DNA from 4 places in the Planomonospora sp. ID91781 genome. Region 1 is predicted to be linked to each of the others. Evidence: riboswitches for the same ligand, from Rfam matches in the RefSeq annotation. Region 1 holds a riboswitch; each other region holds the start of a gene.
The links. A riboswitch is a leader RNA that binds a small molecule or an ion and turns the genes downstream of it on or off. The one in region 1 is predicted to bind cobalamin.
Positions count from the first base shown of each region.

Region 2: linked by a shared signal. The riboswitch ahead of HS048_RS22865 (cobaltochelatase subunit CobN) and the one ahead of HS048_RS25680 (ribonucleoside-diphosphate reductase subunit alpha) in region 1 are both predicted to bind cobalamin.
Region 3: linked by a shared signal. The riboswitch ahead of HS048_RS22430 (ABC transporter substrate-binding protein) and the one ahead of HS048_RS25680 (ribonucleoside-diphosphate reductase subunit alpha) in region 1 are both predicted to bind cobalamin.
Region 4: linked by a shared signal. The riboswitch ahead of bluB (5,6-dimethylbenzimidazole synthase) and the one ahead of HS048_RS25680 (ribonucleoside-diphosphate reductase subunit alpha) in region 1 are both predicted to bind cobalamin.

Region 1 is NZ_JABTEY010000002.1:1,418,810-1,424,483, forward strand. Features, by position in the region: gene HS048_RS25675 (ribonucleotide-diphosphate reductase subunit beta) at 1-176, opposite strand, end outside; gene HS048_RS25680 (ribonucleoside-diphosphate reductase subunit alpha) at 329-2,698, opposite strand; cobalamin riboswitch at 2,907-3,104, opposite strand; gene HS048_RS25685 (tripartite tricarboxylate transporter substrate-binding protein) at 3,109-4,056, opposite strand; gene glmS (glutamine--fructose-6-phosphate transaminase (isomerizing)) at 4,237-5,674, opposite strand, start outside.
Region 2 is NZ_JABTEY010000002.1:797,089-802,762, forward strand. Features, by position in the region: gene HS048_RS22865 (cobaltochelatase subunit CobN) at 1-3,625, opposite strand, end outside; cobalamin riboswitch at 3,724-3,848, opposite strand; gene HS048_RS22870 (precorrin-3B synthase) at 3,922-5,562, shown strand; gene HS048_RS22875 (precorrin-8X methylmutase) at 5,559-5,674, shown strand, end outside.
Region 3 is NZ_JABTEY010000002.1:702,970-708,643, reverse strand. Features, by position in the region: gene HS048_RS22450 (S26 family signal peptidase) at 1-497, opposite strand, end outside; gene HS048_RS22445 (ABC transporter ATP-binding protein) at 494-2,356, opposite strand; gene HS048_RS22440 (hypothetical protein) at 2,361-2,924, opposite strand; gene HS048_RS22435 (hypothetical protein) at 3,240-3,464, opposite strand; cobalamin riboswitch at 3,659-3,854, shown strand; gene HS048_RS22430 (ABC transporter substrate-binding protein) at 3,985-4,980, shown strand; gene HS048_RS22425 (iron ABC transporter permease) at 5,001-5,674, shown strand, end outside.
Region 4 is NZ_JABTEY010000001.1:2,929,869-2,935,542, reverse strand. Features, by position in the region: gene HS048_RS13340 (ABC transporter ATP-binding protein) at 1-353, shown strand, start outside; gene HS048_RS13335 (iron-siderophore ABC transporter substrate-binding protein) at 364-1,356, shown strand; gene HS048_RS13330 (iron ABC transporter permease) at 1,353-3,425, shown strand; cobalamin riboswitch at 3,611-3,809, shown strand; gene bluB (5,6-dimethylbenzimidazole synthase) at 3,847-4,527, shown strand; gene HS048_RS13320 (SAM-dependent methyltransferase) at 4,650-5,462, shown strand; gene HS048_RS13315 (hypothetical protein) at 5,551-5,674, shown strand, end outside.

The sequences.
Region 1 (5,674 bases):
AGCCGGTTGATCAGGTGGCGCTCCTGGTCCGTCATCTTCGCCAGGTCGGCGAGGTCGGAGTTCAGGTCCACCTCCTCCACCGTCCAGGTGTTGCGGATGGCGGCCCGGTAGCGCTCGTAGAAGTCCGGGTAGCGCATGGGCCGCAGGGTCAGGTCCATGCCGGGGTCGAGCAGCATGCTGGATGTCTCCGTGTCGTCGTCGGGTCGTGCGTGAGGTCGTGCGTGAGGTCGCCGGATCGCGCGCCGGGCCGTGGAAAGGCACGGAAAGGCGCGGAAAGGCACGAAGGCGCGGCAGGGCGCGTCGGGTCGCGGCGGGGCGCCGGGCGGGCCTACTGGCAGGCGTCGCAGACCTCGGGGTTCTCCAGGGAGCACGCGACGGCCTCGGGGTCGGCGACCGCGGCGGGCGCGGGCGCGCCCGGGGCGGCGGCCACGGTGGTCTGGGCGATCCGCGTCGCGGGGCGCGAGCGCAGGTAGTAGGTGGTCTTCAGGCCCGACTTCCAGGCGTAGGCGTACATCGAGGAGAGCTTGCCGATGGTCGGGGTGGCCATGAAGAGGTTCAGCGACTGCGCCTGGTCGACGTACGGCGTGCGCGCGGCGGCCAGGTCGATCAGCGCCTTCTGCGGCAGCTCCCAGGCGGTCCGGTACAGGACCTTGAGGTCGGCGGGGATCTCCGGGATGTCCTGGACCGAGCCGTCGGCCCGCTTGATCGCGTCCCGGATCCGCTCGTTCCACAGCCCGCGCGCCTGCAGGTCGCGGACCAGGTAGCGGTTGACCTGGAGGAACTCGCCCGACAGGGTCTCGCGCTTGAAGACGTTGGAGACCTGCGGCTCGATGCACTCGTAGCAGCCGGCGATGGAGGCGATCGTGGCGGTCGGCGCGATCGCGATCAGCAGGGAGTTGCGCAGGCCGGTCTCCGCGATCCGCTCCCGCAGCGCGGCCCACTCGGGCGAGCGCGCGGCGGACCGGGAGGCCCCGTGACCGCCGCTGCGGCCGTCGCTGTGGCCGTCGCCGTAGTGGTCGGGGTGGAGCACCCCGTCCGCGGCCCGGGTCTCGCCGTAGGAGGGGTGCCGGCCCCGCTCGGCGGCCAGGTCGGCGGAGGTGCCGTAGGCGGCGAGCGCGATCTCCTCGGCGATCCGGGTGGACAGCTCCAGCGCCTCCGGCGAGTCGAACGGCAGGCGCAGCGCGAAGAACACGTCGGCCAGGCCCATCACGCCCAGCCCGATCGGCCGCCACCGGCGGTTGGCCGCCTCGGCCTCGGGCGTCGGGTAGAAGCCCAGGTCGATGGTGCGGTCCAGGAACCGCACGGCGGTGCGGACGGTGCGGCGCAGCCGCTCCCAGTCGACCCCGTCCCCGGCCAGGTGGGCGGCCAGGTTCACCGAGCCGAGGTTGCAGACGGCCGTCTCGGCGTCGCTGGTGACCTCGAGGATCTCGGTGCAGAGGTTGGACAGGTGGATGACGTTCTCGGGGCGGGCGGTCTGGTTGGAGGTGCGGTTGGCCGCGTCCTTGAAGGTCATCCAGCCGTTGCCGGTCTGGGCCAGGGTCCGCATCATCCGGCCGTAGAGGGTCCGGGCCGGGATCCGCCGCACGGCCAGCCCGGCCTCCTCGGCGGCCCGGTAGGCGGCGTCGAAGGCGGCGCCGTACAGGTCGGTGAGGTGCGGGACGTCCTTGGGGTCGAACAGCGACCATGCCGCGTCCGCCTCGACCCGGCGCATGAACTCGTCCGGCACCCAGTTGGCCAGGTTGAGGTTGTGGGTGCGGCGGGCGTCCTCGCCGGTGTTGTCGCGCAGTTCCAGGAACTCCTCGATGTCGGCGTGCCAGGTCTCCAGGTAGACGCAGGCGGCGCCCTTGCGCCGGCCGCCCTGGTTGACCGCGGCGACGCTGGAGTCCAGCGTGCGCAGCCACGGCACGATGCCGTTGGAGTGGCCGTTGGTGCCCCGGATCAGCGAGCCCCGCGAGCGCACCCGGGTCCAGGCGATGCCGATCCCCCCGGCGTACTTCGACAGGCGCGCGACCTGCCCGTAGCGCTCGTAGATGGCCTCCAGCTCGTCGCGCGGCGAGTCGAGCAGGAAGCACGACGACAGCTGCGGGCGGCGGGCGCCGGAGTTGAACAGGGTCGGCGAGCTCGGCAGGTAGGACAGCGTGGTCATGAGGCCGTACAGCTCGGCGGCCTCGGCCACCGTCTCCGACAGGCCGCAGGCCACCCGGAGGAAGAAGTGCTGCGGGCGCTCCAGGACCTTGCGGGTCTCCGGGTGGCGCAGCAGGTAGCGGTCGTAGACCGTGCGCAGGCCGAAGTACTCGAACCGGGTCTCCTCGCGGACCAGCGCGTCCAGCTCCGCCGCGTTGGCCGCGACGAACTCCGCCAGCCGGTCGGCGACCAGTCCGGCCGCGTGGGTGGCGGCGACGGATTCCGAGAAGGTCCGGACGCCGTGCTCGGCGGCCTCGTCGGCGATCAGCCCGTCCAGCAGCCCGGCGGCGGTCCTGGAGTTCTCCGGGTCGGTGATCACCCGGGCGGCGGCCTCCTCGATGGCCAGCCGGCGGGCGTCCGGGCCGGTTCCCGCCCCCGGTACGGCGCCGGCCGTCGTACCGCCCGCCGCGCCGCCCGCCGCGTCACCCGCCGTGCCGGTCACCACCGTGCCGGTCGCGCCGCCCGCCGCGTCACCCGCCGTGCCGATCGCGGCCTCTGCCATGGTCTGTGTCACGTGCCACCCCTCGCGCGCTGGAATTCCCCGTGTGTACGGCTCTCGAGGAACGGGCGCGCGTCGGAGGGCGGATCCCGGCCGCAGGAAGGGCATGCGGGAACCGCCTCGTCCGCGGGCCCTCCCTCGAAGCCCTGGACCGCTTGCGTGGCCGGGGCCGCCCACCGGGCGGTCCGGACCGCCCTCGGGCGTCCCGGAGCCCGGTCCGGCTCCCCTTCCACGCGTCACCGGCAGGTCTTCGGACTCACGGGCGTGTTCGTGCGCTTCCTACTGGCCGTCGCTTCCCAGGTCTCCCCAGTGCCTCTGACGGCGGTCGTTCCCGTTCACCGCTGCGGGGCAGTCCCGGAATCGCACCGGGTTCCCTCTTTCCTCGCCCCGCCAGGGGCGAACCAGCAACGAGGAGGATCCTACATCTAGGGGCGGATCGCGCAACCGGCCCTACAATTTGTGTCGGACGAGCCCAGCAGCCCGAGTTCGTAGAGCACGCCCCGGGTGCGCTCGGTCTCGGTGGCGAGCCACTGCCGGAAGTCGTCGCCGCTGAGGTACACGCGTTCCCAGCCCTGGCGCGCGCACAGTTCCCGCCAGCGCGGGGAGGCGTCGATCCGGTCGCAGAGCGCGACGGCGGCCTCGCGGTCCTCGGCGCTCATCTCCCCCGGGCCGAGCAGCCCGCGCCAGTCGGCGTACTCCAGCCGGACCTCCAGCTCCATGAGCGTCGGCGCCTCGATCCCGTCGATCCGTTCGCGGGAGGAGACCGCCAGCACGCGCAGGCGTCCCGAGGCGAGCCCGGCGGCCAGGACGCGGGCCGGGGCCAGAATCGCGGCGGCCCATCCGCCGCCGAGCGCCTCGACGGCCTGGTCGGCCCCGGCGTACCCGGTGTACTCGAGGAGGCGGGCGTCCACGCCCAGGCACTTGCCGATCATGCCGTAGAGGACGTGGTCCGGGCCGCCGGCCGCCCGGCCGCCGACCACCAGCCCGGCGGGGTCCCGGCGGAGCCGGGCGGCGAAGTCCTCGAAGGAGCGCAGCCGCGAGTCGGCGGAGACCGCCAGCGCCGCCCACTCGCCGACCAGGCGGGCCAGCGGGGTGGCGGACTCGGCCAGCGGGGCGGCGCCGGACGTCTCCGCCCCGGCGACCATCGGCATCCCGGCCACCAGCAGCCCGCCCTCGCGGGTGAACGGCGCACCGGAGGTCCGCGACGCGGCGAGGGCCGCGAGGGCGGCGGCCCCGGCCCCGCCCGGGTGGTTCTCCACCTCGACCGTCCGGGCCAGTCCGTCGCCGGTCAGCGCCGACGCCAGCGCCCGGGCCACCCGGTCGGCCTCGCGCCCGCGGGCCGCGGGCGCGATGACCGACAACCTCTCCGGCACCGGAGGTCCGGCGCCGCCCGTCGTCCCGCATCCCGCCGCGGCGACCGCGATCCCCGCGGTGATCCAGAAAAACCGCCTACGGTGCATAGGTGCCCCTTTCCCAGGGTGCCCTTGGCACTCTAGGTTACAGCACCATTACTTTCCGCCACAGAACGGGACGTAGCGGGCGCAGCGTTCCGGCTACTCCACCGTGACGCTCTTGGCCAGGTTCCGGGGCTTGTCCACGTCCCGCTCCAGGGCGACGGCGGCGTGGTAGGCGAAGAGCTGGAGCGGGATGCCCAGCAGGATCGGGTCCAGCTCGACCTCGTTCTTGGGCACGACCAGGCAGTCGTCGGCCAGCTTGGGGTCGGCGACGCGGTGGCCGACCATCAGCACCCGCCCGCCGCGCGCACGGATCTCCCCCAGCGTGGTGAGGTTCTTGTCCAGCAGCTCGTCGTCGGGGACGATCGCCACGGTCGGCATCTCCGGGCCGATCAGCGCCAGCGGGCCGTGCTTGAGCTCGCTGGCCGGATAGGCCTCGGCGTGCACGTAGGAGATCTCCTTGAGCTTCTGCGCGCCCTCGCGCGCCACCGGGTAGCCCCGGACGCGGCCGACGAACATGATGCTCGGCGAGTCGGCGTACTTCTCGGCCAGTTCCTTGACCTGCGGCTCCAGGGCGAGGATCTCCTTGATCTGGTCGGGCAGCGCGCGCAGCCCCTCGCAGATCCGGCGGCCGTCGGCCGGCGACAGGTCGCGCACCCGGCCCAGGTGCAGGGCCAGCAGCGCGAAGGCCACCGCGGTCGAGGTGAACGCCTTGGTGCTGGCGACGGAGACCTCAGGTCCGGCGTGCAGGTAGACGCCGCCGTCGCACTCGCGGGCGATGGCGCTGCCGACGGTGTTGACGATGCCGAGCACCCGGCCGCCCTTGCGCTTGAGCTCCTGGACGGCCGCGAGGGTGTCGTAGGTCTCCCCCGACTGGCTGATCGCCACGTACAGGGTGTCGGCCTCCACGACCGGGTTGCGGTAGCGGAACTCGCTGGCCGGCTCGGCGTCGGCGGGGATGCGGGCCAGCTCCTCGATGAGCTGGGCGCCGATCTGGCCGGAGTAGTAGGCCGAGCCGCAACCGATGATCTTCACGCGGCGGAAGGAGCGGGTCTCCCGCGCGTCCATGTTGAGGCCGCCCAGGTGGGCGACGTTGAAGCGCTCGTCGAGGCGTCCGCGCAGGGTGCGGGCGACGGTGTCGGGCTGCTCGGAGATCTCCTTGAGCAGGTAGTGCTCGTAGCCGCCGGTGTCGTAGTGCGCGGCCTCCCAGTCGACGGTCAGCGGCTCCTTGGCGGTCTCCCGCGCGTCGCTGGCGAAGGTGTTGAACCCGTCGGCCCGCAGCACCGCGAGCTCGCCGTCCTCCAGGTGCACCACCTGGCGGGTGTAGCGGACCAGCGCGGCCACGTCGGAGGCGGCGAACATCTCCTTCTCGCCGATGCCCAGCACGATCGGGCTGCCGTTGCGGGCCACGACCACCTCGCCGGGGCGCTCGGCGTCGAGCACGGCGATGCCGTAGGTGCCGACGACCCGCTTGAGCGCGAGGCGGACGGCCTCCTCCAGCGAGTCGGTCTCCTTGACGGTCCGGGCGATCAGGTGC
Region 2 (5,674 bases), 620 kb from region 1:
GGTCCAGGACGTAGGCCGCGGCGAGCCGGTCGTACATCCAGTCGGCGACGACCCCGGTGGTGGCGTCGTAGCCGAACAGGTAGTCGACGGTGGCGGCCAGCTCGAAGGCGCCCTTGTAGCCGTGCCGGCGCATCGCGGCCAGCCAGCGCGGGTTGACCACGCGGGCCCGGAAGATCCTGGAGGTCTCCTCCGACAGCGTCCGGGTGCGGACCGCGTCCGGACGGGTGCTGTCGCCGATGTAGGCGGCCGGGGCCCGGCCGGTGAGGGCGCGGACGGTGGCGACCATGCCGCCGTGGTACTGGAAGTAGTCGTCGGAGTCGGCGATGTCGTGCTCGCGGGTGTCGACGTTCTTGGCCGCCACCGCGATCCGCCGGTAGGCCGTCTCCATGTCCTCGCGCGCCGGGACGCCGTCGACGCCCCGGCCGTAGGCGAACCCGCCCCAGACCGCGTACACCTCGGCCAGGTCGGCGTCGTCGCGCCAGTTGCGGCTGTCGATCAGCGGCAGCAGCCCCGCCCCGTAGGCGCCCGGGCGGGAACCGAAGATCCGCATCGTGGCCCGGTCGCCGCGGCCGGAGTCGGCCAGCACGTGGGCCCGGACGTAGTTGTCCTCCTCCGGCTCGTCCAGGGCCGCGACCAGCCGTACGGCGTCGTCGAGCATGGCCACGACGTGCGGGAAGGCGTCCCGGAAGAACCCGCTGATGCGGACGGTGACGTCCACCCGGGGCCGGCCCAGCTCGGGCAGCGGGATCGCCTCCAGGCCGGTGACCCGGCGCGACGCCTCGTCCCACACGGGCCGGACGCCGAGCAGCGCGAGCACCTCGGCCACGTCGTCCCCGGCGGTGCGCATGGCGCTGGTCCCCCAGACCGAGAGCCCGACCGAGCGGGGCCAGCCGCCGGTCTCCTCCCGGTAGCGGGCCAGCAGTGAGTCCGCCATGGCCTGCCCGGTCTCCCAGGCCAGCCGGCTCGGCACCGCCTTGGGATCGACCGAGTAGAAGTTGCGCCCGGTCGGCAGCACGTTGACCAGCCCGCGCAGCGGCGACCCGCTCGGCCCGGCGGGCACGTACCCGCCGTCGAGGGCGTGCAGGATCGCGCCGATCTCGTCGGTGGTCCGCGCCAGCCGGGGCACGATCTCGGTCGCCGCGAACCGCAGGATCCGCTCCACCAGCGCGAGGTCCGCTCCGGAGGCGGCGGCCCCCGGCGGAACGGCCGCGCCGCCCGACCCACCCGGTCCGGATACGGCACCGCCACCCGGTCCGGATACGGCACCGCCACTCGATCCGGGTACGGCACCGCCACTCGATCCGGGTACGGCACCGTTATCCGATCCGGGTACGGCACCGCCGACCGGTCCGAGGACGGCGGCGACCGCACCGGCCGCCGCGGCCGGGTCCCAGCCGCCGCCCTCCATGGCCTCGACCAGGGAGCGGGCCAGCGTCTCGGCCCCGTCGACGCCCGCCCGGTCCGCGCTGCCGTCCTCCGCCAGGCCCAGGGCCTCCCGCAGGCCGGGCAGCGCCTCGCTCCCCGCCCACATCTGGCGGGCCCGGAGCATGGCGAGCACCAGGTCGACGCGGACCTCCCCCTGCGGGGCGGCGCCCAGCACGTGCAGGCCGTCGCGGATCTGCACGTCCTTGACCTCGCAGAGCCACCCGTCCAGGTGGAGCAGGAAGTCGTCGAACTCCGCGTCGTGCGGGCGGTCCCCGACCCCCAGGTCGTGGTCGAGCCGGGCCGCCTGGATCAGCGTCCAGATCTGGGCGCGGATCGCCGGGAGCTTGGCCGGGTCCATGGCCGCGATCGAGGCGTGCTCGTCGAGGAGCTGCTCCAGCCGCGCCATGTCCCCGTAGGTGTCGGCGCGGGCCATCGGCGGCACCAGGTGGTCGACCAGGGTGGCGTGGGCGCGGCGCTTGGCCTGGGTGCCCTCTCCGGGGTCGTTGACCAGGAACGGGTAGACCAGCGGCAGGTCGCCCAGGGCGGCGTCCGGGCCGCAGGAGGCCGACAGGCCCGCGGACTTGCCGGGCAGCCACTCCAGGTTGCCGTGCTTGCCGACGTGCACGACCGCGTGCGCACCGAACCCGTCGGCCAGCCACCGGTAGGCCGCCAGGTAGTGGTGGCTCGGCGGCAGGTCCGGGTCGTGGTAGATGGCGATCGGGTTCTCGCCGAAGCCGCGCGGCGGCTGGACCATCACCACGACGTTCCCGGCGCGCAGCGCGGCCAGCACGATCTCGCCCTCCGGGTCGCGGGACCGGTCGACGAACAGCTCGCCGGGCGGCGGCCCCCAGTGCGCCTCGACCCGCTCGCGCAGGTCCGCCGGGAGCGTGCCGTACCACTCGGCGTAGGTGCGCGCGGCGATGCGCACCGGGTTGCCGGCCAGCCGCTCCTCGGTGAGCCAGTCGGGGTCCTGCCCGCCCGCCGCGATCAGCGCGTGGATCAGCGCGTCGCCGTCCTGGGCGGCCACGCCGGGCAGCTCGTCCTCGGCGCCGATGTCGTAGCCGTGCCCGCGCAGCGCGGCCAGCAGCCGCACCAGGCTCGCGGGGGTGTCCAGGCCGACGGCGTTGCCGATCCGGGAGTGCTTGGTCGGGTAGGCCGAGAGCATCAGCACGATCCGCCGCTCCGCGGGCGGGACGTGCCGCAGCGCGGCGTGCCGTACGGCGATGCCGGCCACCCGCGCGGCCCGCTCGGGGTCGGCGGCGTAGACGGTGAGCCCGTCGGCGTCGGTCTCCTTGAACGAGAACGGCACGGTGATGATCCGGCCGTCGAACTCGGGGATGGCCACCTGGGTGGCGGCGTCCAGCGGCGACAGGCCGTCGTCGCTGCCCTCCCAGGTCTCCCGGCTGCTCGTCAGGCAGAGTCCCTGCAGGATCGGCACGTCCAGCTCGGCCAGCGCCCCGACGTCCCACGCCTCGTCGTCGCCGCCGGCCGACGCGGTCGCCGGGCGGGTGCCTCCGGCCGCGAGCACCGTCACCACCAGGGCGTCGACCTGGCGCAGGGTCTCGATCAGGGCGGGCTCGGCGGCGCGCAGGGAGGCGCAGTAGACGGGCAGCGCCCGCGCGCCCGCGTCCTCGACCGCCGCGCAGAGCGTCTCGACGAACGCGGTGTTCCCGGCGACGTGGTGGGCCCGGTAGTACAGCACCCCCACGACCGGGGCGTTCCCGACGGCGTCCCCGGCGGCGTCCCCGGCGGTGTCCCGGCGGGCCTCGCGCTCCAGCACCCCCCAGGCCGGGGTGGGCCGGGGGGGTGCGAAGCCGTGGCCGGTGAGCAGCACGGTGTCGGACAGGAACCGGTGCAGCTCGGCGAGGTTGGCCGGGCCGCCGTGGGCGAGGTAGGCGTGCGCCTCGGCGCAGACGCCGCCGGGGACCCCCCACTGGCGGGACAACTCCATCAGCTCGGCGTCGGGCGCCTGCTCGCCGCCGAGCACGACGACGGGCCGGGGCCCGGCGAGCAGGGCGTCCAGGCCCTCCTCCCAGGCGCGGCGCCCGCCGAGCAGCCGGACCACGACCAGGTCGGCGCCCTCCAGCAGCGGCGGCAGGTCCGCGGCGGCGAGCCGGGCGGGGTTGCCCAGCCGGTAGGCGGCGCCGCTCGCCCGGGCGCTGAGCAGGTCGGTGTCGGAGGTGGAGAGCAGCAGGATCACGCGGCACGTCCCTCGGGACGGGGGCACGGCGAAGGGCGCACGGAGACTCTTCCTCCCTCGGGGTCCTCGCCCCGGGTCGTCGGCGGACGCGAGGGCCGGAGTCTCCTGGCTCCCGGATCGACGCTCCCCCCGGCCTTCCCGTCCGCACGCGGACAGTGGCCTGGTTGGGGGTCGCTCCCCGGTCACAGTGGCGGGACCGCGCCGGATTCGCACCGGCTTCCTCCCATTGCCTTCGCTCGACCATGAGCGTACGGCAGTTCGGTCGTCCGGAGGAACCCGGCGTTAGCATCCTCGGCGTGACCGTTCCCGACCTCTCCGGAAATCCCGGCATGTCCGGCTCCCCCGATGTGCCCGGCGGACTCGGGCTTCCCGCCCCTTCCGGCGCACCCGGCGGACCGGGGCCCTCCGGAACTCCCGGCCTGTCCGGCTCCTCCGGCGCGCCCGGCCGTCCCGGACCCCCTGACGCGTCCGGCGCACCCGGCTCCTCCCGCGCCTCCGACGGTCCCGGCTCCTCCGGCGTGTCCGGCCTTCCGGGCCGGTCCCGGTCCGACGCGTGTCCCGGAGCGCTGCAGACGCACGCCGCCGCCGACGGCGGGCTGGCCCGGATCCGGGTTCCCGGCGGCCGCCTGCCCTCGACCCGGCTGCGCGAGCTGGCCCGGGCCGCCGCCGAGTGCGGCACCGGCGTCATCGAGCTGACCTCCCGGGCGAACGTCCAGGTCCGCGGGCTGGGCGAGGAGTCCGGCTTCGCGGCGCGGATGGGCGAGGCGGGCCTGCTGCCCTCGCCGACCCACGAGCGGGTCCGCAACATCCTGGCCTCCCCGCTGACCGGCTGCGACGGCCGCGGGCTGCTCGACGCGGGCCCGCTGGTCGCCGAACTGGACCGGTCGCTGTGCGCCCGCCCGGAGCTGGCCGCCCTGCCCGGCCGGTTCCTGTTCGCCGTCGACGACGGCCGCGGCGACGTCGCCGGGCTCGGCGCCGACGCGGGGATCCTGCCGCTCGCTCCCGACCTGGTCGCGGTCCTCGTCGCGGGCGCCGACAGCGGCCTGCGCGTCCCGGTGTCCGAGGCGGTTCCCGCGCTGCTCGCGGTGGCCGGGGCGTTCCTGGCGGAGCTCGCGGGTTCGGGGACCGCCGCCTGGCGGATCGGGGAACTGCCCGGCGGTCCCGGCCGGGTCGTGGCACGCCTCCGCGCCGAGGCGGCCGGCTCGGCCGTCGCCCTCGCGGGCGCTTCCGCGGCCGCCCCGGTGGAGACCCCCGCGGACGCCGCGGCGCCGCCTCCCGCGACGGACGCCGGCGTGGGCTCCGGGCTCGGCCGGCCGGTGGCGCCGCACCCGGTCACGCACGGACCGGTGGGCGTCATCGAGCCGGTCCGCGGGCGCGGGGACCGGAAGGAGGCCGGAGACGGAGACGGGGGCGGGGATCCCGGTGACCGGGTGGCCCTCGGCGTCGCGGTGCCGCTGGGGCGGCTGACCGCGGCGCAGGCGGAACTGCTCGCCGGGCTGGCCGACGAGGTACGGCTCACGCCGTGGCGGGGGGTGGTCGTGCCCGGTCTGACCCGCGCGGAGGCGGCGGAGGCGGCCGTCCGGCTGGCGGACGCCGGGCTGGTCACGGACCCGGACTCGCCGTGGACCGGCGTGAGCGCCTGCACCGGCCGCCCGGGCTGCGCCAAGTCCCTCGCCGACGTCCGGGCCGACGCGGCCTCCGTCATCGGCCTCGTGGAGGCGGACGCCGCCTCGCGTTCGATGAGATCGCCGGGCACCGGTACGCTCCCCGTGCACTGGGCGGGCTGCGGGCGCCGCTGCGGCCGTCCGGCCGGGCGGGTCGTGGACGTGGTCGCGACCGGCGACGGCTACCGGGTGGACGCGGACGGCCTCAGCCTGTCCTGTGCGGACATCGGACAGACCGCGGCCGCGGTGGCGGCCGCCAGAGGGGAAACGTGATCGACTACGTCCGCGACGGCGCGGAGATCTACCGCCGTTCCTTCGCCACCATCCGCGCCGAGACCGACCTGAGCGGGCTGCCCGAGGACGTCGCGCGGGTCGCGGTCCGCAT
Region 3 (5,674 bases), 720 kb from region 1:
CTGCCGACGACGCTCCCGGCGGGAGCGTAGCCGAAATGGCGGGAGTCCAGGCTGTGGCCGGCGTTGTCACCGAGCAGGACCAGGCATCCGTCGGGGACCGCCGTCTCGCCCGCCCGGGCGGGCACCGAGACCGGGCGGGGGTCGCCGGGCACGGCGGCGACCCGCTTGATCATCCAGTCCGCCCGCGTGCCGGGACCGGACGCCTGACTCCGGACGGCGCCCGGGCCCGGCGCGGGCGCCGCGTGCCGTCCGGACGGAGTGCCGGAGTGAACGCCGGGGAAAGTGAAGGCGTCGGCCACGACGACGTCACCGGTGCGCAACCGGCCGGCGGCGACCCGCCGCACCAGCACCCTGTCGCCCTCCCGGTAGGAGGGGCGCATGCTGCCGCCGCGGACGTGCACCGCCAGCAGGTTCCGGCGCACCCAGACCAGGACGGCCACCACGGCCGCCGGTGCCGTGAGCAGCGGCACCAGCACCGGCCAGGACAGGCCGCTCACAGCCCCGCCTTCCTGCGCAGCAGCTCCAGGATGTCCGTGGCCGGGTCCTGCGGTTCGGCATAGCCCTCGGCCTGCATGCGGAACAGGTCCGCGTAGATGCCGCCCAGCGCCATCAGCTCGCCGTGACCGCCGCGCTCGGCGACCACCCCGTCCTCCAGCACGATCAGGACGTCGGCCTCCCGCACGGTGTTGAGCCGGTGGGAGATGAGCACGTTGGTGCGGCCCGCCCGGCGCTCCCGCAGGGTCCGGTGGATCCGGTACTCGGCCTCGGCGTCCAGGCCGGAGCTGGGCTCGTCCAGGATCATCAGGTCGTGTTCCGCCCGCAGGTGCGCCCGGGCCAGCGCCAGGCGCTGCCACTGGCCTCCCGACAGGGCGACCCCGGCCTCCTCGCCGCTCCCGTCGGCGGCGCCCTCGGCGTCGTCGCCCTGGAAGAAGATCCGCGAGAGCAGGGTGTCGTAGGAGCGGGGCAGCGCGGTGACGAAGCCGTGGGCTCCGGCGTCCCTGGCCGCCGCGGTGATGCGGTCGGGGTCGCGCAACCGGGACAGGTCCCCCAGGCCGATGTTCTCGGCGGCCGTCAGGTCGTACTCCATGTAGTCCTGGAAGACCGCGCCGATGCGGGCGCGCAGCTCGGCCGGGTCCAGGTCCCGCAGGTCGGTCCCGTCCCACAGGATGGCACCGCGCTCCGGGTCGTACATCCGGCAGAGCAGCTTGATCAGGGTGCTCTTGCCGGCGCCGTTGCGGCCGATCAGGCCCACCGTGCGGCCGTGCGGGATGGTCAGGTCGACGCCGCGCAGCACCCACGGCCGGTCCGGGCCGTAGCGGAACCACACGTCCCGGAAGACGATGCCCTGCCGCAGCGGCACGACCGGCCGGGGACGCGCGACGACGGGCAGATCGGGCCCGGCGGACATGACCTGCCGGTAGTGATCGAACAGCAGCAGTTGCTGATGGGACTGGGCGACGCCCTGAACCAGCATCAGCCCCGCCGCCTGTACCCCGACCACCGCGGCCACCAGCAGGGAGACGTCGCCCAGGGTGATGCGGCCCGCGACCGCGTCCAGCACCGCCCAGACCAGCGCTCCGCCCGCCACCGCCGCGCCCAGCAGCCCGGTCAGCCCCTGCGCTCTCAGCTGGCGCAGGTCCATCCGCCGGTTCTCCCCGTCGGACCTGCGCCGCTGGTCCGACATGCGCCCGCGCAGGTACGCGCCGATCCCGAACAGCCGGATCTCCTTGGCCGCCTGGGGGTCGGTGAGCAGGTTCCGGTAGAACATCTCCCGGCGTTCCACCGGGCTCAGCCGCCAGTGGAGGGAGGCCCTGCGGCGGGCCAGCCACATCTCGGTGGACAGCACCGGTACGGCGGAGACCAGCACCAGCACCGGCATCCACGGTGAGACGACCAGCAGAGAACCGAGGAATCCCAGGCCGGTGATGACGGCTCCGGCGACGGACAACACGCCGGAGACCACCACCCCGGGCGTGGCTCCGCCGTGCTGCAGCGCCATCCGCATCCGGTCCAGGAAGACCGGGTCCTCGAACCTGGCCATCCCCACGAACCGCTCGGCCACGGTGAACAGCCGCTCCTGCGCCAGCAGACCGATCCTGCGCTCGTTCTCCGCCGAGGCGAACCGGGTGACGTGCGGCACCAGACCGGTGAGCAGTCCGGCGACGGCGAGCGCGACACCCAGCCTGAGCGCCCGGCCGGAGTCCGCACCGGTGGTGATGGCGTCCAGGAGCAGTTTGGTCAGCCACGCCGTCACCACCGGCACCAGGGCGGTCAGCAGCGTGAGGGCCGCGAACACAGCCGTGTAAAGGCGGCTCGCCTCCCGGCTCAGCCGCAGGGCCTCGATGATCCCGCGCACCGCCTCAGACCCCCGCCCCGGCGGTCATCACGTCTCGCACAGTGGTCCCGGAGACGCGCACCAGACCGCCGGAGTCGACGAGCGCCATCGCCGGGTAGCCGGTGACGCCGAACGCCCTGCCGACAGGCCCACCGGGCATCTCCTCGATCACCACCGTGGCCACCGGCTCCAGCGCCGCGCGCTTGGCCTCGAGGTCGCGCTCGGCTCCGACCAGCAGGACCAGCACCCCTGCCCCGCTACCGGGGTAGACCTTGGCGAGCTCCAGGAACTCGGGCAGCCGCTCCTCGCACGCCCGGCAGCCCTGAGCGAAGGCGCCGAACAGCACCGTGCCGTCGGCGAGGAACTCCTGGCCGACCGGTCCGCCCCAGGTGGTGCGGGCACGGAAGGCGCCCACCTGCTCCCCGGCCGCGCGCATCACCTGGAAGACGTTCTCGGCACCCGGCCCCGCGGGTACGGCTGACAGCCCCCCGTACCCGCGCAACCGGCGGATCACCGCCACGGTCAGCAGCAGGTTCAGCACGCTCAACGCGCCGGCGGCTCCGGCGCACACCATCATGAGACTGGGCATGGGAGGACACTCCTGTGGTGAGTGGATTCGATCGATGACGGGAAGCCGTGTCCGATGGGCGGCGCCGGTGCCCGGCGCCGTCCGTCTCCGGTGACTCCGGCGAGGGGCCGCACCCGTTTTACGGGTGCGGCCCCTCGCCGCGCCTCCCGATGCGCCCCGCCGTGCCGGTCACCGGCACGGCGGAGCGCGCGTACGCCGCCGGGACGCCGCTCAGGCTGGTCGGCCCCCGGCTGCCCGGTCATCGGAGGGACCCGGCCGGGGCCTCTGGAGCGCGCCCTCCTCGAGCCCGGTCACCCTCCGGTGCGGCATGGCGTGCTAGCAGCTCGACTTCGTGGTCGACCAGAACTTCTCGGTGGCGAAGTCGACGCAGATCTCGGTGATGATCGACCGCTTGGGGCCGCTCGGCGGGATGCTGAAGTTGCACCACTCCTCCGTCGGCCGGGAAATGGAGATGCACTGCTTGGCCATGGCCCGCGCCTCCCCTGCAGGAAGCACGGTGCCCAGCAGCCGGCCGGTGAGCGACTCGATGATGTGAGCCATCCGTTTACCCTCTCTCGGGACCGCCCCTCCCGTCCGGGAGGAGCAGGATTTTCTGACACCGGCAACCGTAGGGAGGCTCTGCATGGAGGCTGCATGGTAACGACATGGTAACGACAGTGTCGATCTCACATCCCGGGCAGGAGCGTGATCCCGCAGTCCGGCGGGCATGTGGGGGCAAGGACAGTCCGGATCGTGCGCATCGGTCCGTTTCGTGTGATGATGGCGCGAAGGCGAGCGCGGACTGAGGAAGCCGGTGTGAATCCGGCGCGGTCCCGCCACTGTGATCGGCGAGCGGATCCCCACCACGCCACCGCCCCTGCCCGGGGTGGGAAGGCGGGGACGAGCAGCGACCCGAGAGCCAGGAGACTCACGCGGTCGCCTCCTCGACGAACTGGGGCGGATCTCCCCGGAGAGGAGCGGGCTCTGGTGTCCGTCGGGCCGGTGGCCACGCCGAGAGGCTTCTCGGCGTTCCCTCTCCCAGATCCGCCCCGTCGTGCAGATCCCGTGAGAGGAACACTTCATGACGGGCAGACGTCCCGCGTCCCTCCTGCTCGCACTCCTGGTGTCCGGAGTGCTGGCCGCCTGCGGCGGCACCCCGGCCGGTGACACCCGGGCCGCCGTTCCGGCGGCCTCCGCGCCCGCGGGTTTCCCGGTCACCCTGGACAACTGCGGCGTGCGGACCACCTACGAGCGGCCGCCGCGGCGGGCGGTCTCGATGAACCAGCACGCCACCGAGGTGATGCTGGCCCTCGGGCTGGAGAAGTCGATGATCGGCACCGCCTATCTCGACGACAAGGTGCTGCCGGAGTACCAGGCGGCCTACGGCGCGATCAAGGTGGTCGCGAAGGAGTATCCCGCTTATGAGGCCCTGCTGGCCGAAGAGCCGGACTTCGTCTACGGCGGTTTCGCCAGCACCTTCGACGAGAAGGAGGGACGCGGCCGGGACGCCCTGCGAAAGGCCGGGATCAAGACGTACCTGAACGTCGAGGAGTGCGCCGAGGGCCCGGTGACCATGGAGCTGATGGACACCGAGATCCGCAACGTCGCGAAGATCTTCGGCGTGCCCGGCCGGGCCGATCAGCTGCTCACCGAGCTGCACACCACCCTGTCCGGAGTACGGGAGAAGCTGGCGGGGGTGGCGCCGGTGAAGCTGTTCGTCTACGACAGCGGGGACAAGACCGCCTTCACCGCCGGCGGCAAGGGCATCGGCAACGAGATCATCACGCTGGCCGGCGCGGAGAACGTCTTCGCCGACCTCGACAAGGTGTGGGGCGACGTCTCCTTCGAGCAGGTCGCCGAGCGCGCTCCCGACTGGATCGTCATCTACGACTACGGCGACCGGTCGGCGGCCGACAAGGAGGAGTTCCTCCTCTCCAACCCGGCGCTCAGGGACGTGCCGGCGATCAAGCACAAGCGGTTCGCGGTGCTGCCGCTGTCGTCGGTGGTGCTCGGGGTCCGGGTGCCGGGGGCGGTCGAGGCGCTGGCCGGGCAGCTGCACGCCGACCGGTTCCGGTGAGCGGGCCGGCTGCAGGCGCCGTGCTCCCCGCTCGGCGCCCGGGACTGCCGTACCCGGTCGTGATCGGCCTGCTGCTCGCGCTGCTGGGCGCGGCGGCCACGGCCGCCATCGCGGCCGGGTCGGTCACGCTCCCGGCGGGGCAGGTCTGGGGCGTCCTGCTGCACCGGGTGCATCCGGCGCTGGCCGAGCCGACCTGGACGGCCGTGCGGGAGACCATCGTGATGGACGTGCGGCTGCCGCGCGTCCTGCTGGCGGCGGTGATCGGCGCAGGCCTGTCGGTGTGCGGCATGGCGCTGCAGGCCCTGGTCCGCAATCCACTGGCCGACCCCATGCTGCTGGGCGTGTCCTCCGGAGCCGGCGTCGGCGCGGTCAGCGTGGTGGTGTTCGGCCTGACCGCGTTCGGCGCGTTCTCCCTGCCCGTCGCCGCGTTCCTCGGAGCCCTGGCAGCCCTGGTGGCGGTGTACCTCCTGGCGCGATCCGGCGGCCGGATGACCACGGTCCGGCTGGTGCTGGCCGGAGTCGCGACGGCCGAGGTGCTCTCGGCCGTGGCCAGCTTCCTGCTGGTCACCTCCAACGACCCGCACAAGACCCAGTCGGCGGTGCGCTGGATGCTGGGCGGCCTGGCCGGGACGACCTGGGCGGTGGTGTGGATCCCGGCCGCCGCCGTGCTGGCCGGCACGGCCGTGCTGGTCGG
Region 4 (5,674 bases), on a different contig from region 1:
CCTGCCTGGCGCAGGACACCGGCGTCCTGCTCCTGGACGAGCCCACCACCTTCCTGGACCTGCGCTACCAGATCGAGCTGCTGGATCTGGTGCGCGACCTGGCCGACGGCCACGACGTGGCCGTCGGCGTCGTCCTGCACGACCTGAACCAGGCCGCCGAGCTGGCCGACCACGTCGTCCTGCTGCACGGAGGCCGCGTCCGGGCCGACGGGCCGCCCGCCGAGGTCCTCACCGAGGACCTGCTCACCGAGGTGTACGGCATCCGCATCGAGGTCACGCACGACCCGAGGACGGGGACGGTGTCCACCCGGCCGATCGGCCGGCACACCAGAAGCGTCCCCGCCACAACCTGACAGGAACACCATGAACCCCCTGCGCACCGCCCTCGTGGCCGTGGCCGCCGCCGCCGTGCTCGCCGCCTGCGGCACCACCGAGACCGCCGCTCCCGAACCGGCCGCCTCCGGCGGCACGGCCCCCGCCTCCGCCTCCCCCGTCACGGTGACCGACAGCCGCGGCAAGCAGGTCACCCTCGACCGCCCCGCCACCAAGGTGGTCGCCCTGGAGTGGGGCGAGGCCGAGATGGTGGTCAGCCTCGGCGTCATGCCGATCGGGGTGGCCGACACCAAGGGCTACGCCACCTGGGTGACCGCGGCCAAGCTCGACCCCTCGGTCAAGGACGTCGGCACCCGCCAGGAGCCGAGCGTCGACTCCATCGCCGCGCTCCAGCCCGACCTGGTCGTCATGGAGGCCGAGCGCGACTCCGCGCTGGTGCCGCAGCTGGAGAAGTTCGTCCCCGTCATCACCTTCAAGGGCAGCGACGCGAAGGACAACCTGGGCCGGATGCGGAGCGACCTCAAGCTGATCGCCACCGCGCTGGGCAAGACCGCCGAGGCGGACAAGCTCCTCGCCGACTTCGACGCCGCGCTGGCCGACGGCAAGAGCAAGCTCGCCGCGGCGGGCGCCGCCGGCAAGCCGTTCGCCATGGCCGACGGCTGGAAGGACGGCAGCAAGATCTCCATCCGCATGTTCGGCAAGGGCGCGCTGGTCTCCGACGTCGCCACCGAGCTCGGCCTGGTCAACGCCTGGACGGGCGAGGTGGACCCGGTGTGGGGCCTGGGCGCCACCGACGTCGAGGGCCTGACCGCGCTGAAGGACCCCGACACCCGCTTCTTCTACAACGCCTCCGACGGCACCGACGTCTTCGCCGACGGGCTGGCCTCGAACGCCATCTGGAAGAAGCTGCCGTTCGTCGAGAAGAAGCAGGTCGTCAAGCTCCCCGACGGCATCTGGACCTTCGGCGGACCGCTGTCCTCCAAGCAGTACGCCGAGGCCCTCGTGAAGGCCTACACCGGTTGAGCACCACCCTCCAGGCCCCGCCGGCGCCCCCCACCCCGCTGCGGCGGCTGGGGAGCGCCGGCGTGCTCCTCCTGACGCTGGCGGCGGTCGTCGTGGCCGCCGCGGTCCACGTGACGCAGGGCACGTCGTCGATCGGCGCGCTCGATCTGCTCCGGCTGCCGTTCGGCGACACCGACGGCGAGGCCGCCCGGATCCTGCTGGCCTCCCGGCTGCCCCGGCTGCTGGCCGGGATCACCGTCGGCGTCGCCCTGGGGGTGGCGGGCGCGCTGCTGCAGGCCGTCTCCCGCAACCCCATGGCCTCGCCCGACACGCTGGCGGTCAGCGCCGGCGCCTACTTCGCGGTCGCCGCGGCGGCGGCCTTCGGCCTGACGCTGCCGCTGTTCCTGTCGGGCCTGCTCGCCCTGCTGGGCGGCCTGACCGCGGCCGCCCTGGTGATGGCGCTCGCCGCGGGCGGCCGGACCGGCACGACCAGGCTGATCCTGGCGGGTTCGGCGACCGCGCTGGCGCTCCACTCGCTCACCAACCTGCTGCTGATCCTCTTCGAGGAGGAGACCAACGGGCTGTTCGCCTGGGGCAGCGGCTCGCTCGTGCAGAGCGACCTCGAGGCCGTCACGCAGCTGGGCCCGCTGATCCTGCTGGCCGGGGCCGCCGCCGTGCTGGCCGGGCCGAGGCTCGACATCCTCTCCCTGGGCGACGACACCGCCACGGTGCTCGGCGTCAACGTCGGACGGCTGCGCCTGGTGCTCACGCTCCTGGCCGTCCTGCTGGCCGCCGCCGCGGTCACCGTCGCGGGCCCCATCGGGTTCGTGGGCCTGTGCGCGCCGGTGATCGTCAGGCTGCTCCCGGGCGTGCACCGCCACCGGACGGCGGTTCCGCTGGCGGGCCTCGTCGGCGTGCTCGTCGTCCTCGGCTCCGACATCGGGCTGCGCGCCGTCTTCGGCGGGCAGGCGGGCGTGGACGTGCCGCCCGGCGTGGTCACCTCGCTGTTCGGCGCCGCGGTGATGGTGTGGCTGGCCCGCCGCTACCGGGACGCCGGGCCGACCCGCCAGCCGCCGATCGTGCGGGTCGCGGCCCGCTCGCGCGCCGCCTTCCTGACCGTGGTGACGGCCTGCGCGGTCCTGCTCGCCGGAGCGGTCTTCCTCGGCATGCTCGGCGGCGACACCTGGATCCTGGGCGGCGACCTGGTCAACTGGCTGAACGGCCGGACCGGCCGCGGCCTCACCTTCGTGCTCGATCAGCGCTATCCGCGGGTGCTCGCCGCGGTGCTCGCCGGCGCCGCGCTGGCCGCCGCGGGCACGGCCGTCCAGGCGGTGTGCCGCAACCCGCTGGCCGAGCCGGGCATGCTCGGCGTCACCGCCGGTGCGGGCGTGGGCGCCGTCTCGCTGCTGGCCCTCGCACCGCTCGCCGGGATCTGGCCGATGTTCGCGGCGGCCATCGCCGGGGCCCTGGCCGCCTCCGCCGCGGTGTACCTGCTGTCGTGGCGCGGCGGGCTGAGCTCCGACCGGCTGGTGCTGATCGGCGTCGGCGTGCAGGCGGCCTGCACCGCCGTCACCGTGCTGATCATCGTCAAGGCGGACCCCTGGAACACCGCCATGGCGCTGACCTGGCTGTCCGGTTCCACCTACGGCCGCGTCCCCGCCCAGCTCATCCCGGTCGCGCTGGCCCTGGCCCTGGTGCTCCCGCTGATCGTCTGGCTCCGCCGCGACCTGGACCTGCTCTCCCTGGACGAGGACAGCCCCCGCGTCCTCGGCGTCCCCCTGGAACCGGTACGGCTGGCCGCTCTGGGCGGCTCGGTGCTGCTGACCGCCACCGCGGTCTCCGCCGTGGGCGTGGTCGGCTTCGTCGGCCTGATCGCCCCGCACGCCGCCCGCGCCCTGGTCGGTGCGGGCCACGCCCGCGTCCTCCCGGTGGCCGTGCTCCTCGGCGCTCTGCTGGTGAGCCTGGCCGACACGCTCGGGCGCACCGTCATCGCCCCGGCCCAGGTGCCCGCCGGGCTCGTCACCGCGCTGCTCGGCACGCCGTACTTCGTCTGGCTGCTGTGGCGCTCCCGGGCGCAGGCGGACGGCTGACCGGCCGGTTCCGGGCCCTGATCGCGATTTCCACGAGGTCGTCCCATCCGAGATCGCCTCCGCGGGACCGAGGAGCGAGTGTGCCCCTGGTCTCGTGGAGGCGGACGGTGCGACCGCACCCGGTTCGGCGGCGCGGTCGTCACCTCCTGCATGATCGCGCTCCCGCACTGCGCTACAGTCGCGTCCGGCACGAACTGACGCGAGGTGCCTCCCCCGGGAGGAGAATCGGGAAGCCGGTGCGACTCCGGCACGGGCCCGCCGCGGTGATCGGGGAGCTGCCGTCCACGCACGAGACGTGCGGCCACTGGCCTCGAGGCCGGGAAGGCGGACGGCGCAGGCGTTGATCCGAGAGTCCGAAGACCGGCCTCGCTCCACCCGCCGCCCCCTGAGGGGCGGCACGAGAGCAGCGGGAGCCTGCCCTGTGAACGACGTCCCTGCGAACGACGTCTATGCGAACGACGTCCCTGCGAACGACGTCCCTGCGAACACCGGCATCTACGACGTCATCCACCGCCGCCGCGACGTACGGTCCCAGTTCAACGGCGGACCCGTGCCCGGCGACGTCCTCGACCGCGTGCTGGCCGCCGCGCACGCGGCGCCCAGCGTGGGGCTCTCCCAGCCCTGGGACTTCGTCCTGGTACGGGACCCCGCCACCCGCCAGGCCTTCCACGACCACGTCCAGCGGGAGCGGGCCGTCTTCGCGGCGTCCCTCAGCGGGGACGAGGCCGAGCGGTTCGCCAGGATCAAGGTCGACGGCGTGCTGGAGTCGAGCCTCTCGGTGGTCGTCACCTACGACGCCGAACGCGCCGGTCCCGCGGTCCTGGGCCGGCACGCCATCGCCGACACCGGCCTCTACTCGGTCTGCCTGGCCATCCAGAACCTGTGGCTGGCGGCCACCGCCGAGGGCCTGGGCGTCGGCTGGGTCTCGTTCTACCGCGAGCCGTTCGTGCGGCGCCTGCTCGGCATCCCGTCCGGGATCCGCCCGGTGGCCTGGCTCTGCCTGGGACCGGTCACCCACGTCGAACCGGCCCCCGACCTGGAACGGCACGGCTGGCGCCGCCGCGCCCCGCTGAGCGCCGCGGTCCGGCACGAACGGTGGTGACGCGAGGACACGGATCGACCCGGGGCGCGGGACCCGGATGGGGCCTTGCCGCGGCCCGAGCGGACATGATCGACTAAGGCGGTCATGTTCGGCGCGAACCCCCGCATGAATGGACCTGGCCCATGAACACCCCCCGCGAATCCGGCGCTCCGCGCGACCTCGGCCTCGACCGGCCGCACTCGGCCCGCATCTGGAACTACTGGCTGGGCGGCAAGGACCACCACCCGGCCGACCGCGAGGCCGGGGAGATGGTCAAGCAGCTCATCCCGGGCATCGTCGAAGCGGCCCGGGCCGACCGGGCGTTCCTGGGCCGGGCCGTACGGCACCTGGCGGGCGAGGCGGGCATCCGCCAGTTCCTCGACATCGGCACGGGCCTGCCCACCGCCGACAACACCCACGAGGTCGCGCAGCGGATCGCCCCGGAGTGCCGGGTCGTCTACGTCGACAACGACCCGATCGTCCTGGCGCACGCCCGCGCCCTGCTCGCCGGCACGCCCGAGGGCCGCACCCAGTACATCGAGGCCGACCTGCGCGACCCGCAGCACATCCTGCGGGTCGCCGCGCAGACGCTCGACTTCACCGAACCCGTCGCGCTGATGCTGCTGGGCATCCTGCACCACATCGTCGACGACGCCGAGGCGGGGAAGATCGTACAGGAGCTGGTCGACGCCCTGCCCTCCGGCAGTTACCTGGCGATCGCGCACGCCACGGCCGAGGTCCACGGTGACGCCATGCACGAGGCGATGCGGCGGTTCATGGAGCGGGGCGGCACCCCGATCGTGGCCCGCGACCGCCGTCACCTGGCGACGTTCTTCGACGGGCTGGAGCTCCTGGAGCCCGGCGTGGTGTCCTGCTCGAGATGGCGTGCCGAGGCCGAGCCCTGGGGCGAGCCCGAAGAGGTCTCCCAGTTCTGCGGGGTCGCCCGCAAGCCGTGAAGCCCCGGCCGGGGTGCCCGCCGCGGCGGCAGAGCGCACCAGGAGAAAACCAATAATCACCTCACGTATTCGCCTATAAGGTGCATCCGTGGACGCCCTGGAAAACCTCCCGCCGGAAGACCCCACGCCGGAAAGCCTCGCCCTGGAGGGCCTCGTCATCACCAGGCGGCTGCGGGTCCCCCTCGGCGCTCCCGCGGACGCCGTGCCGGGCT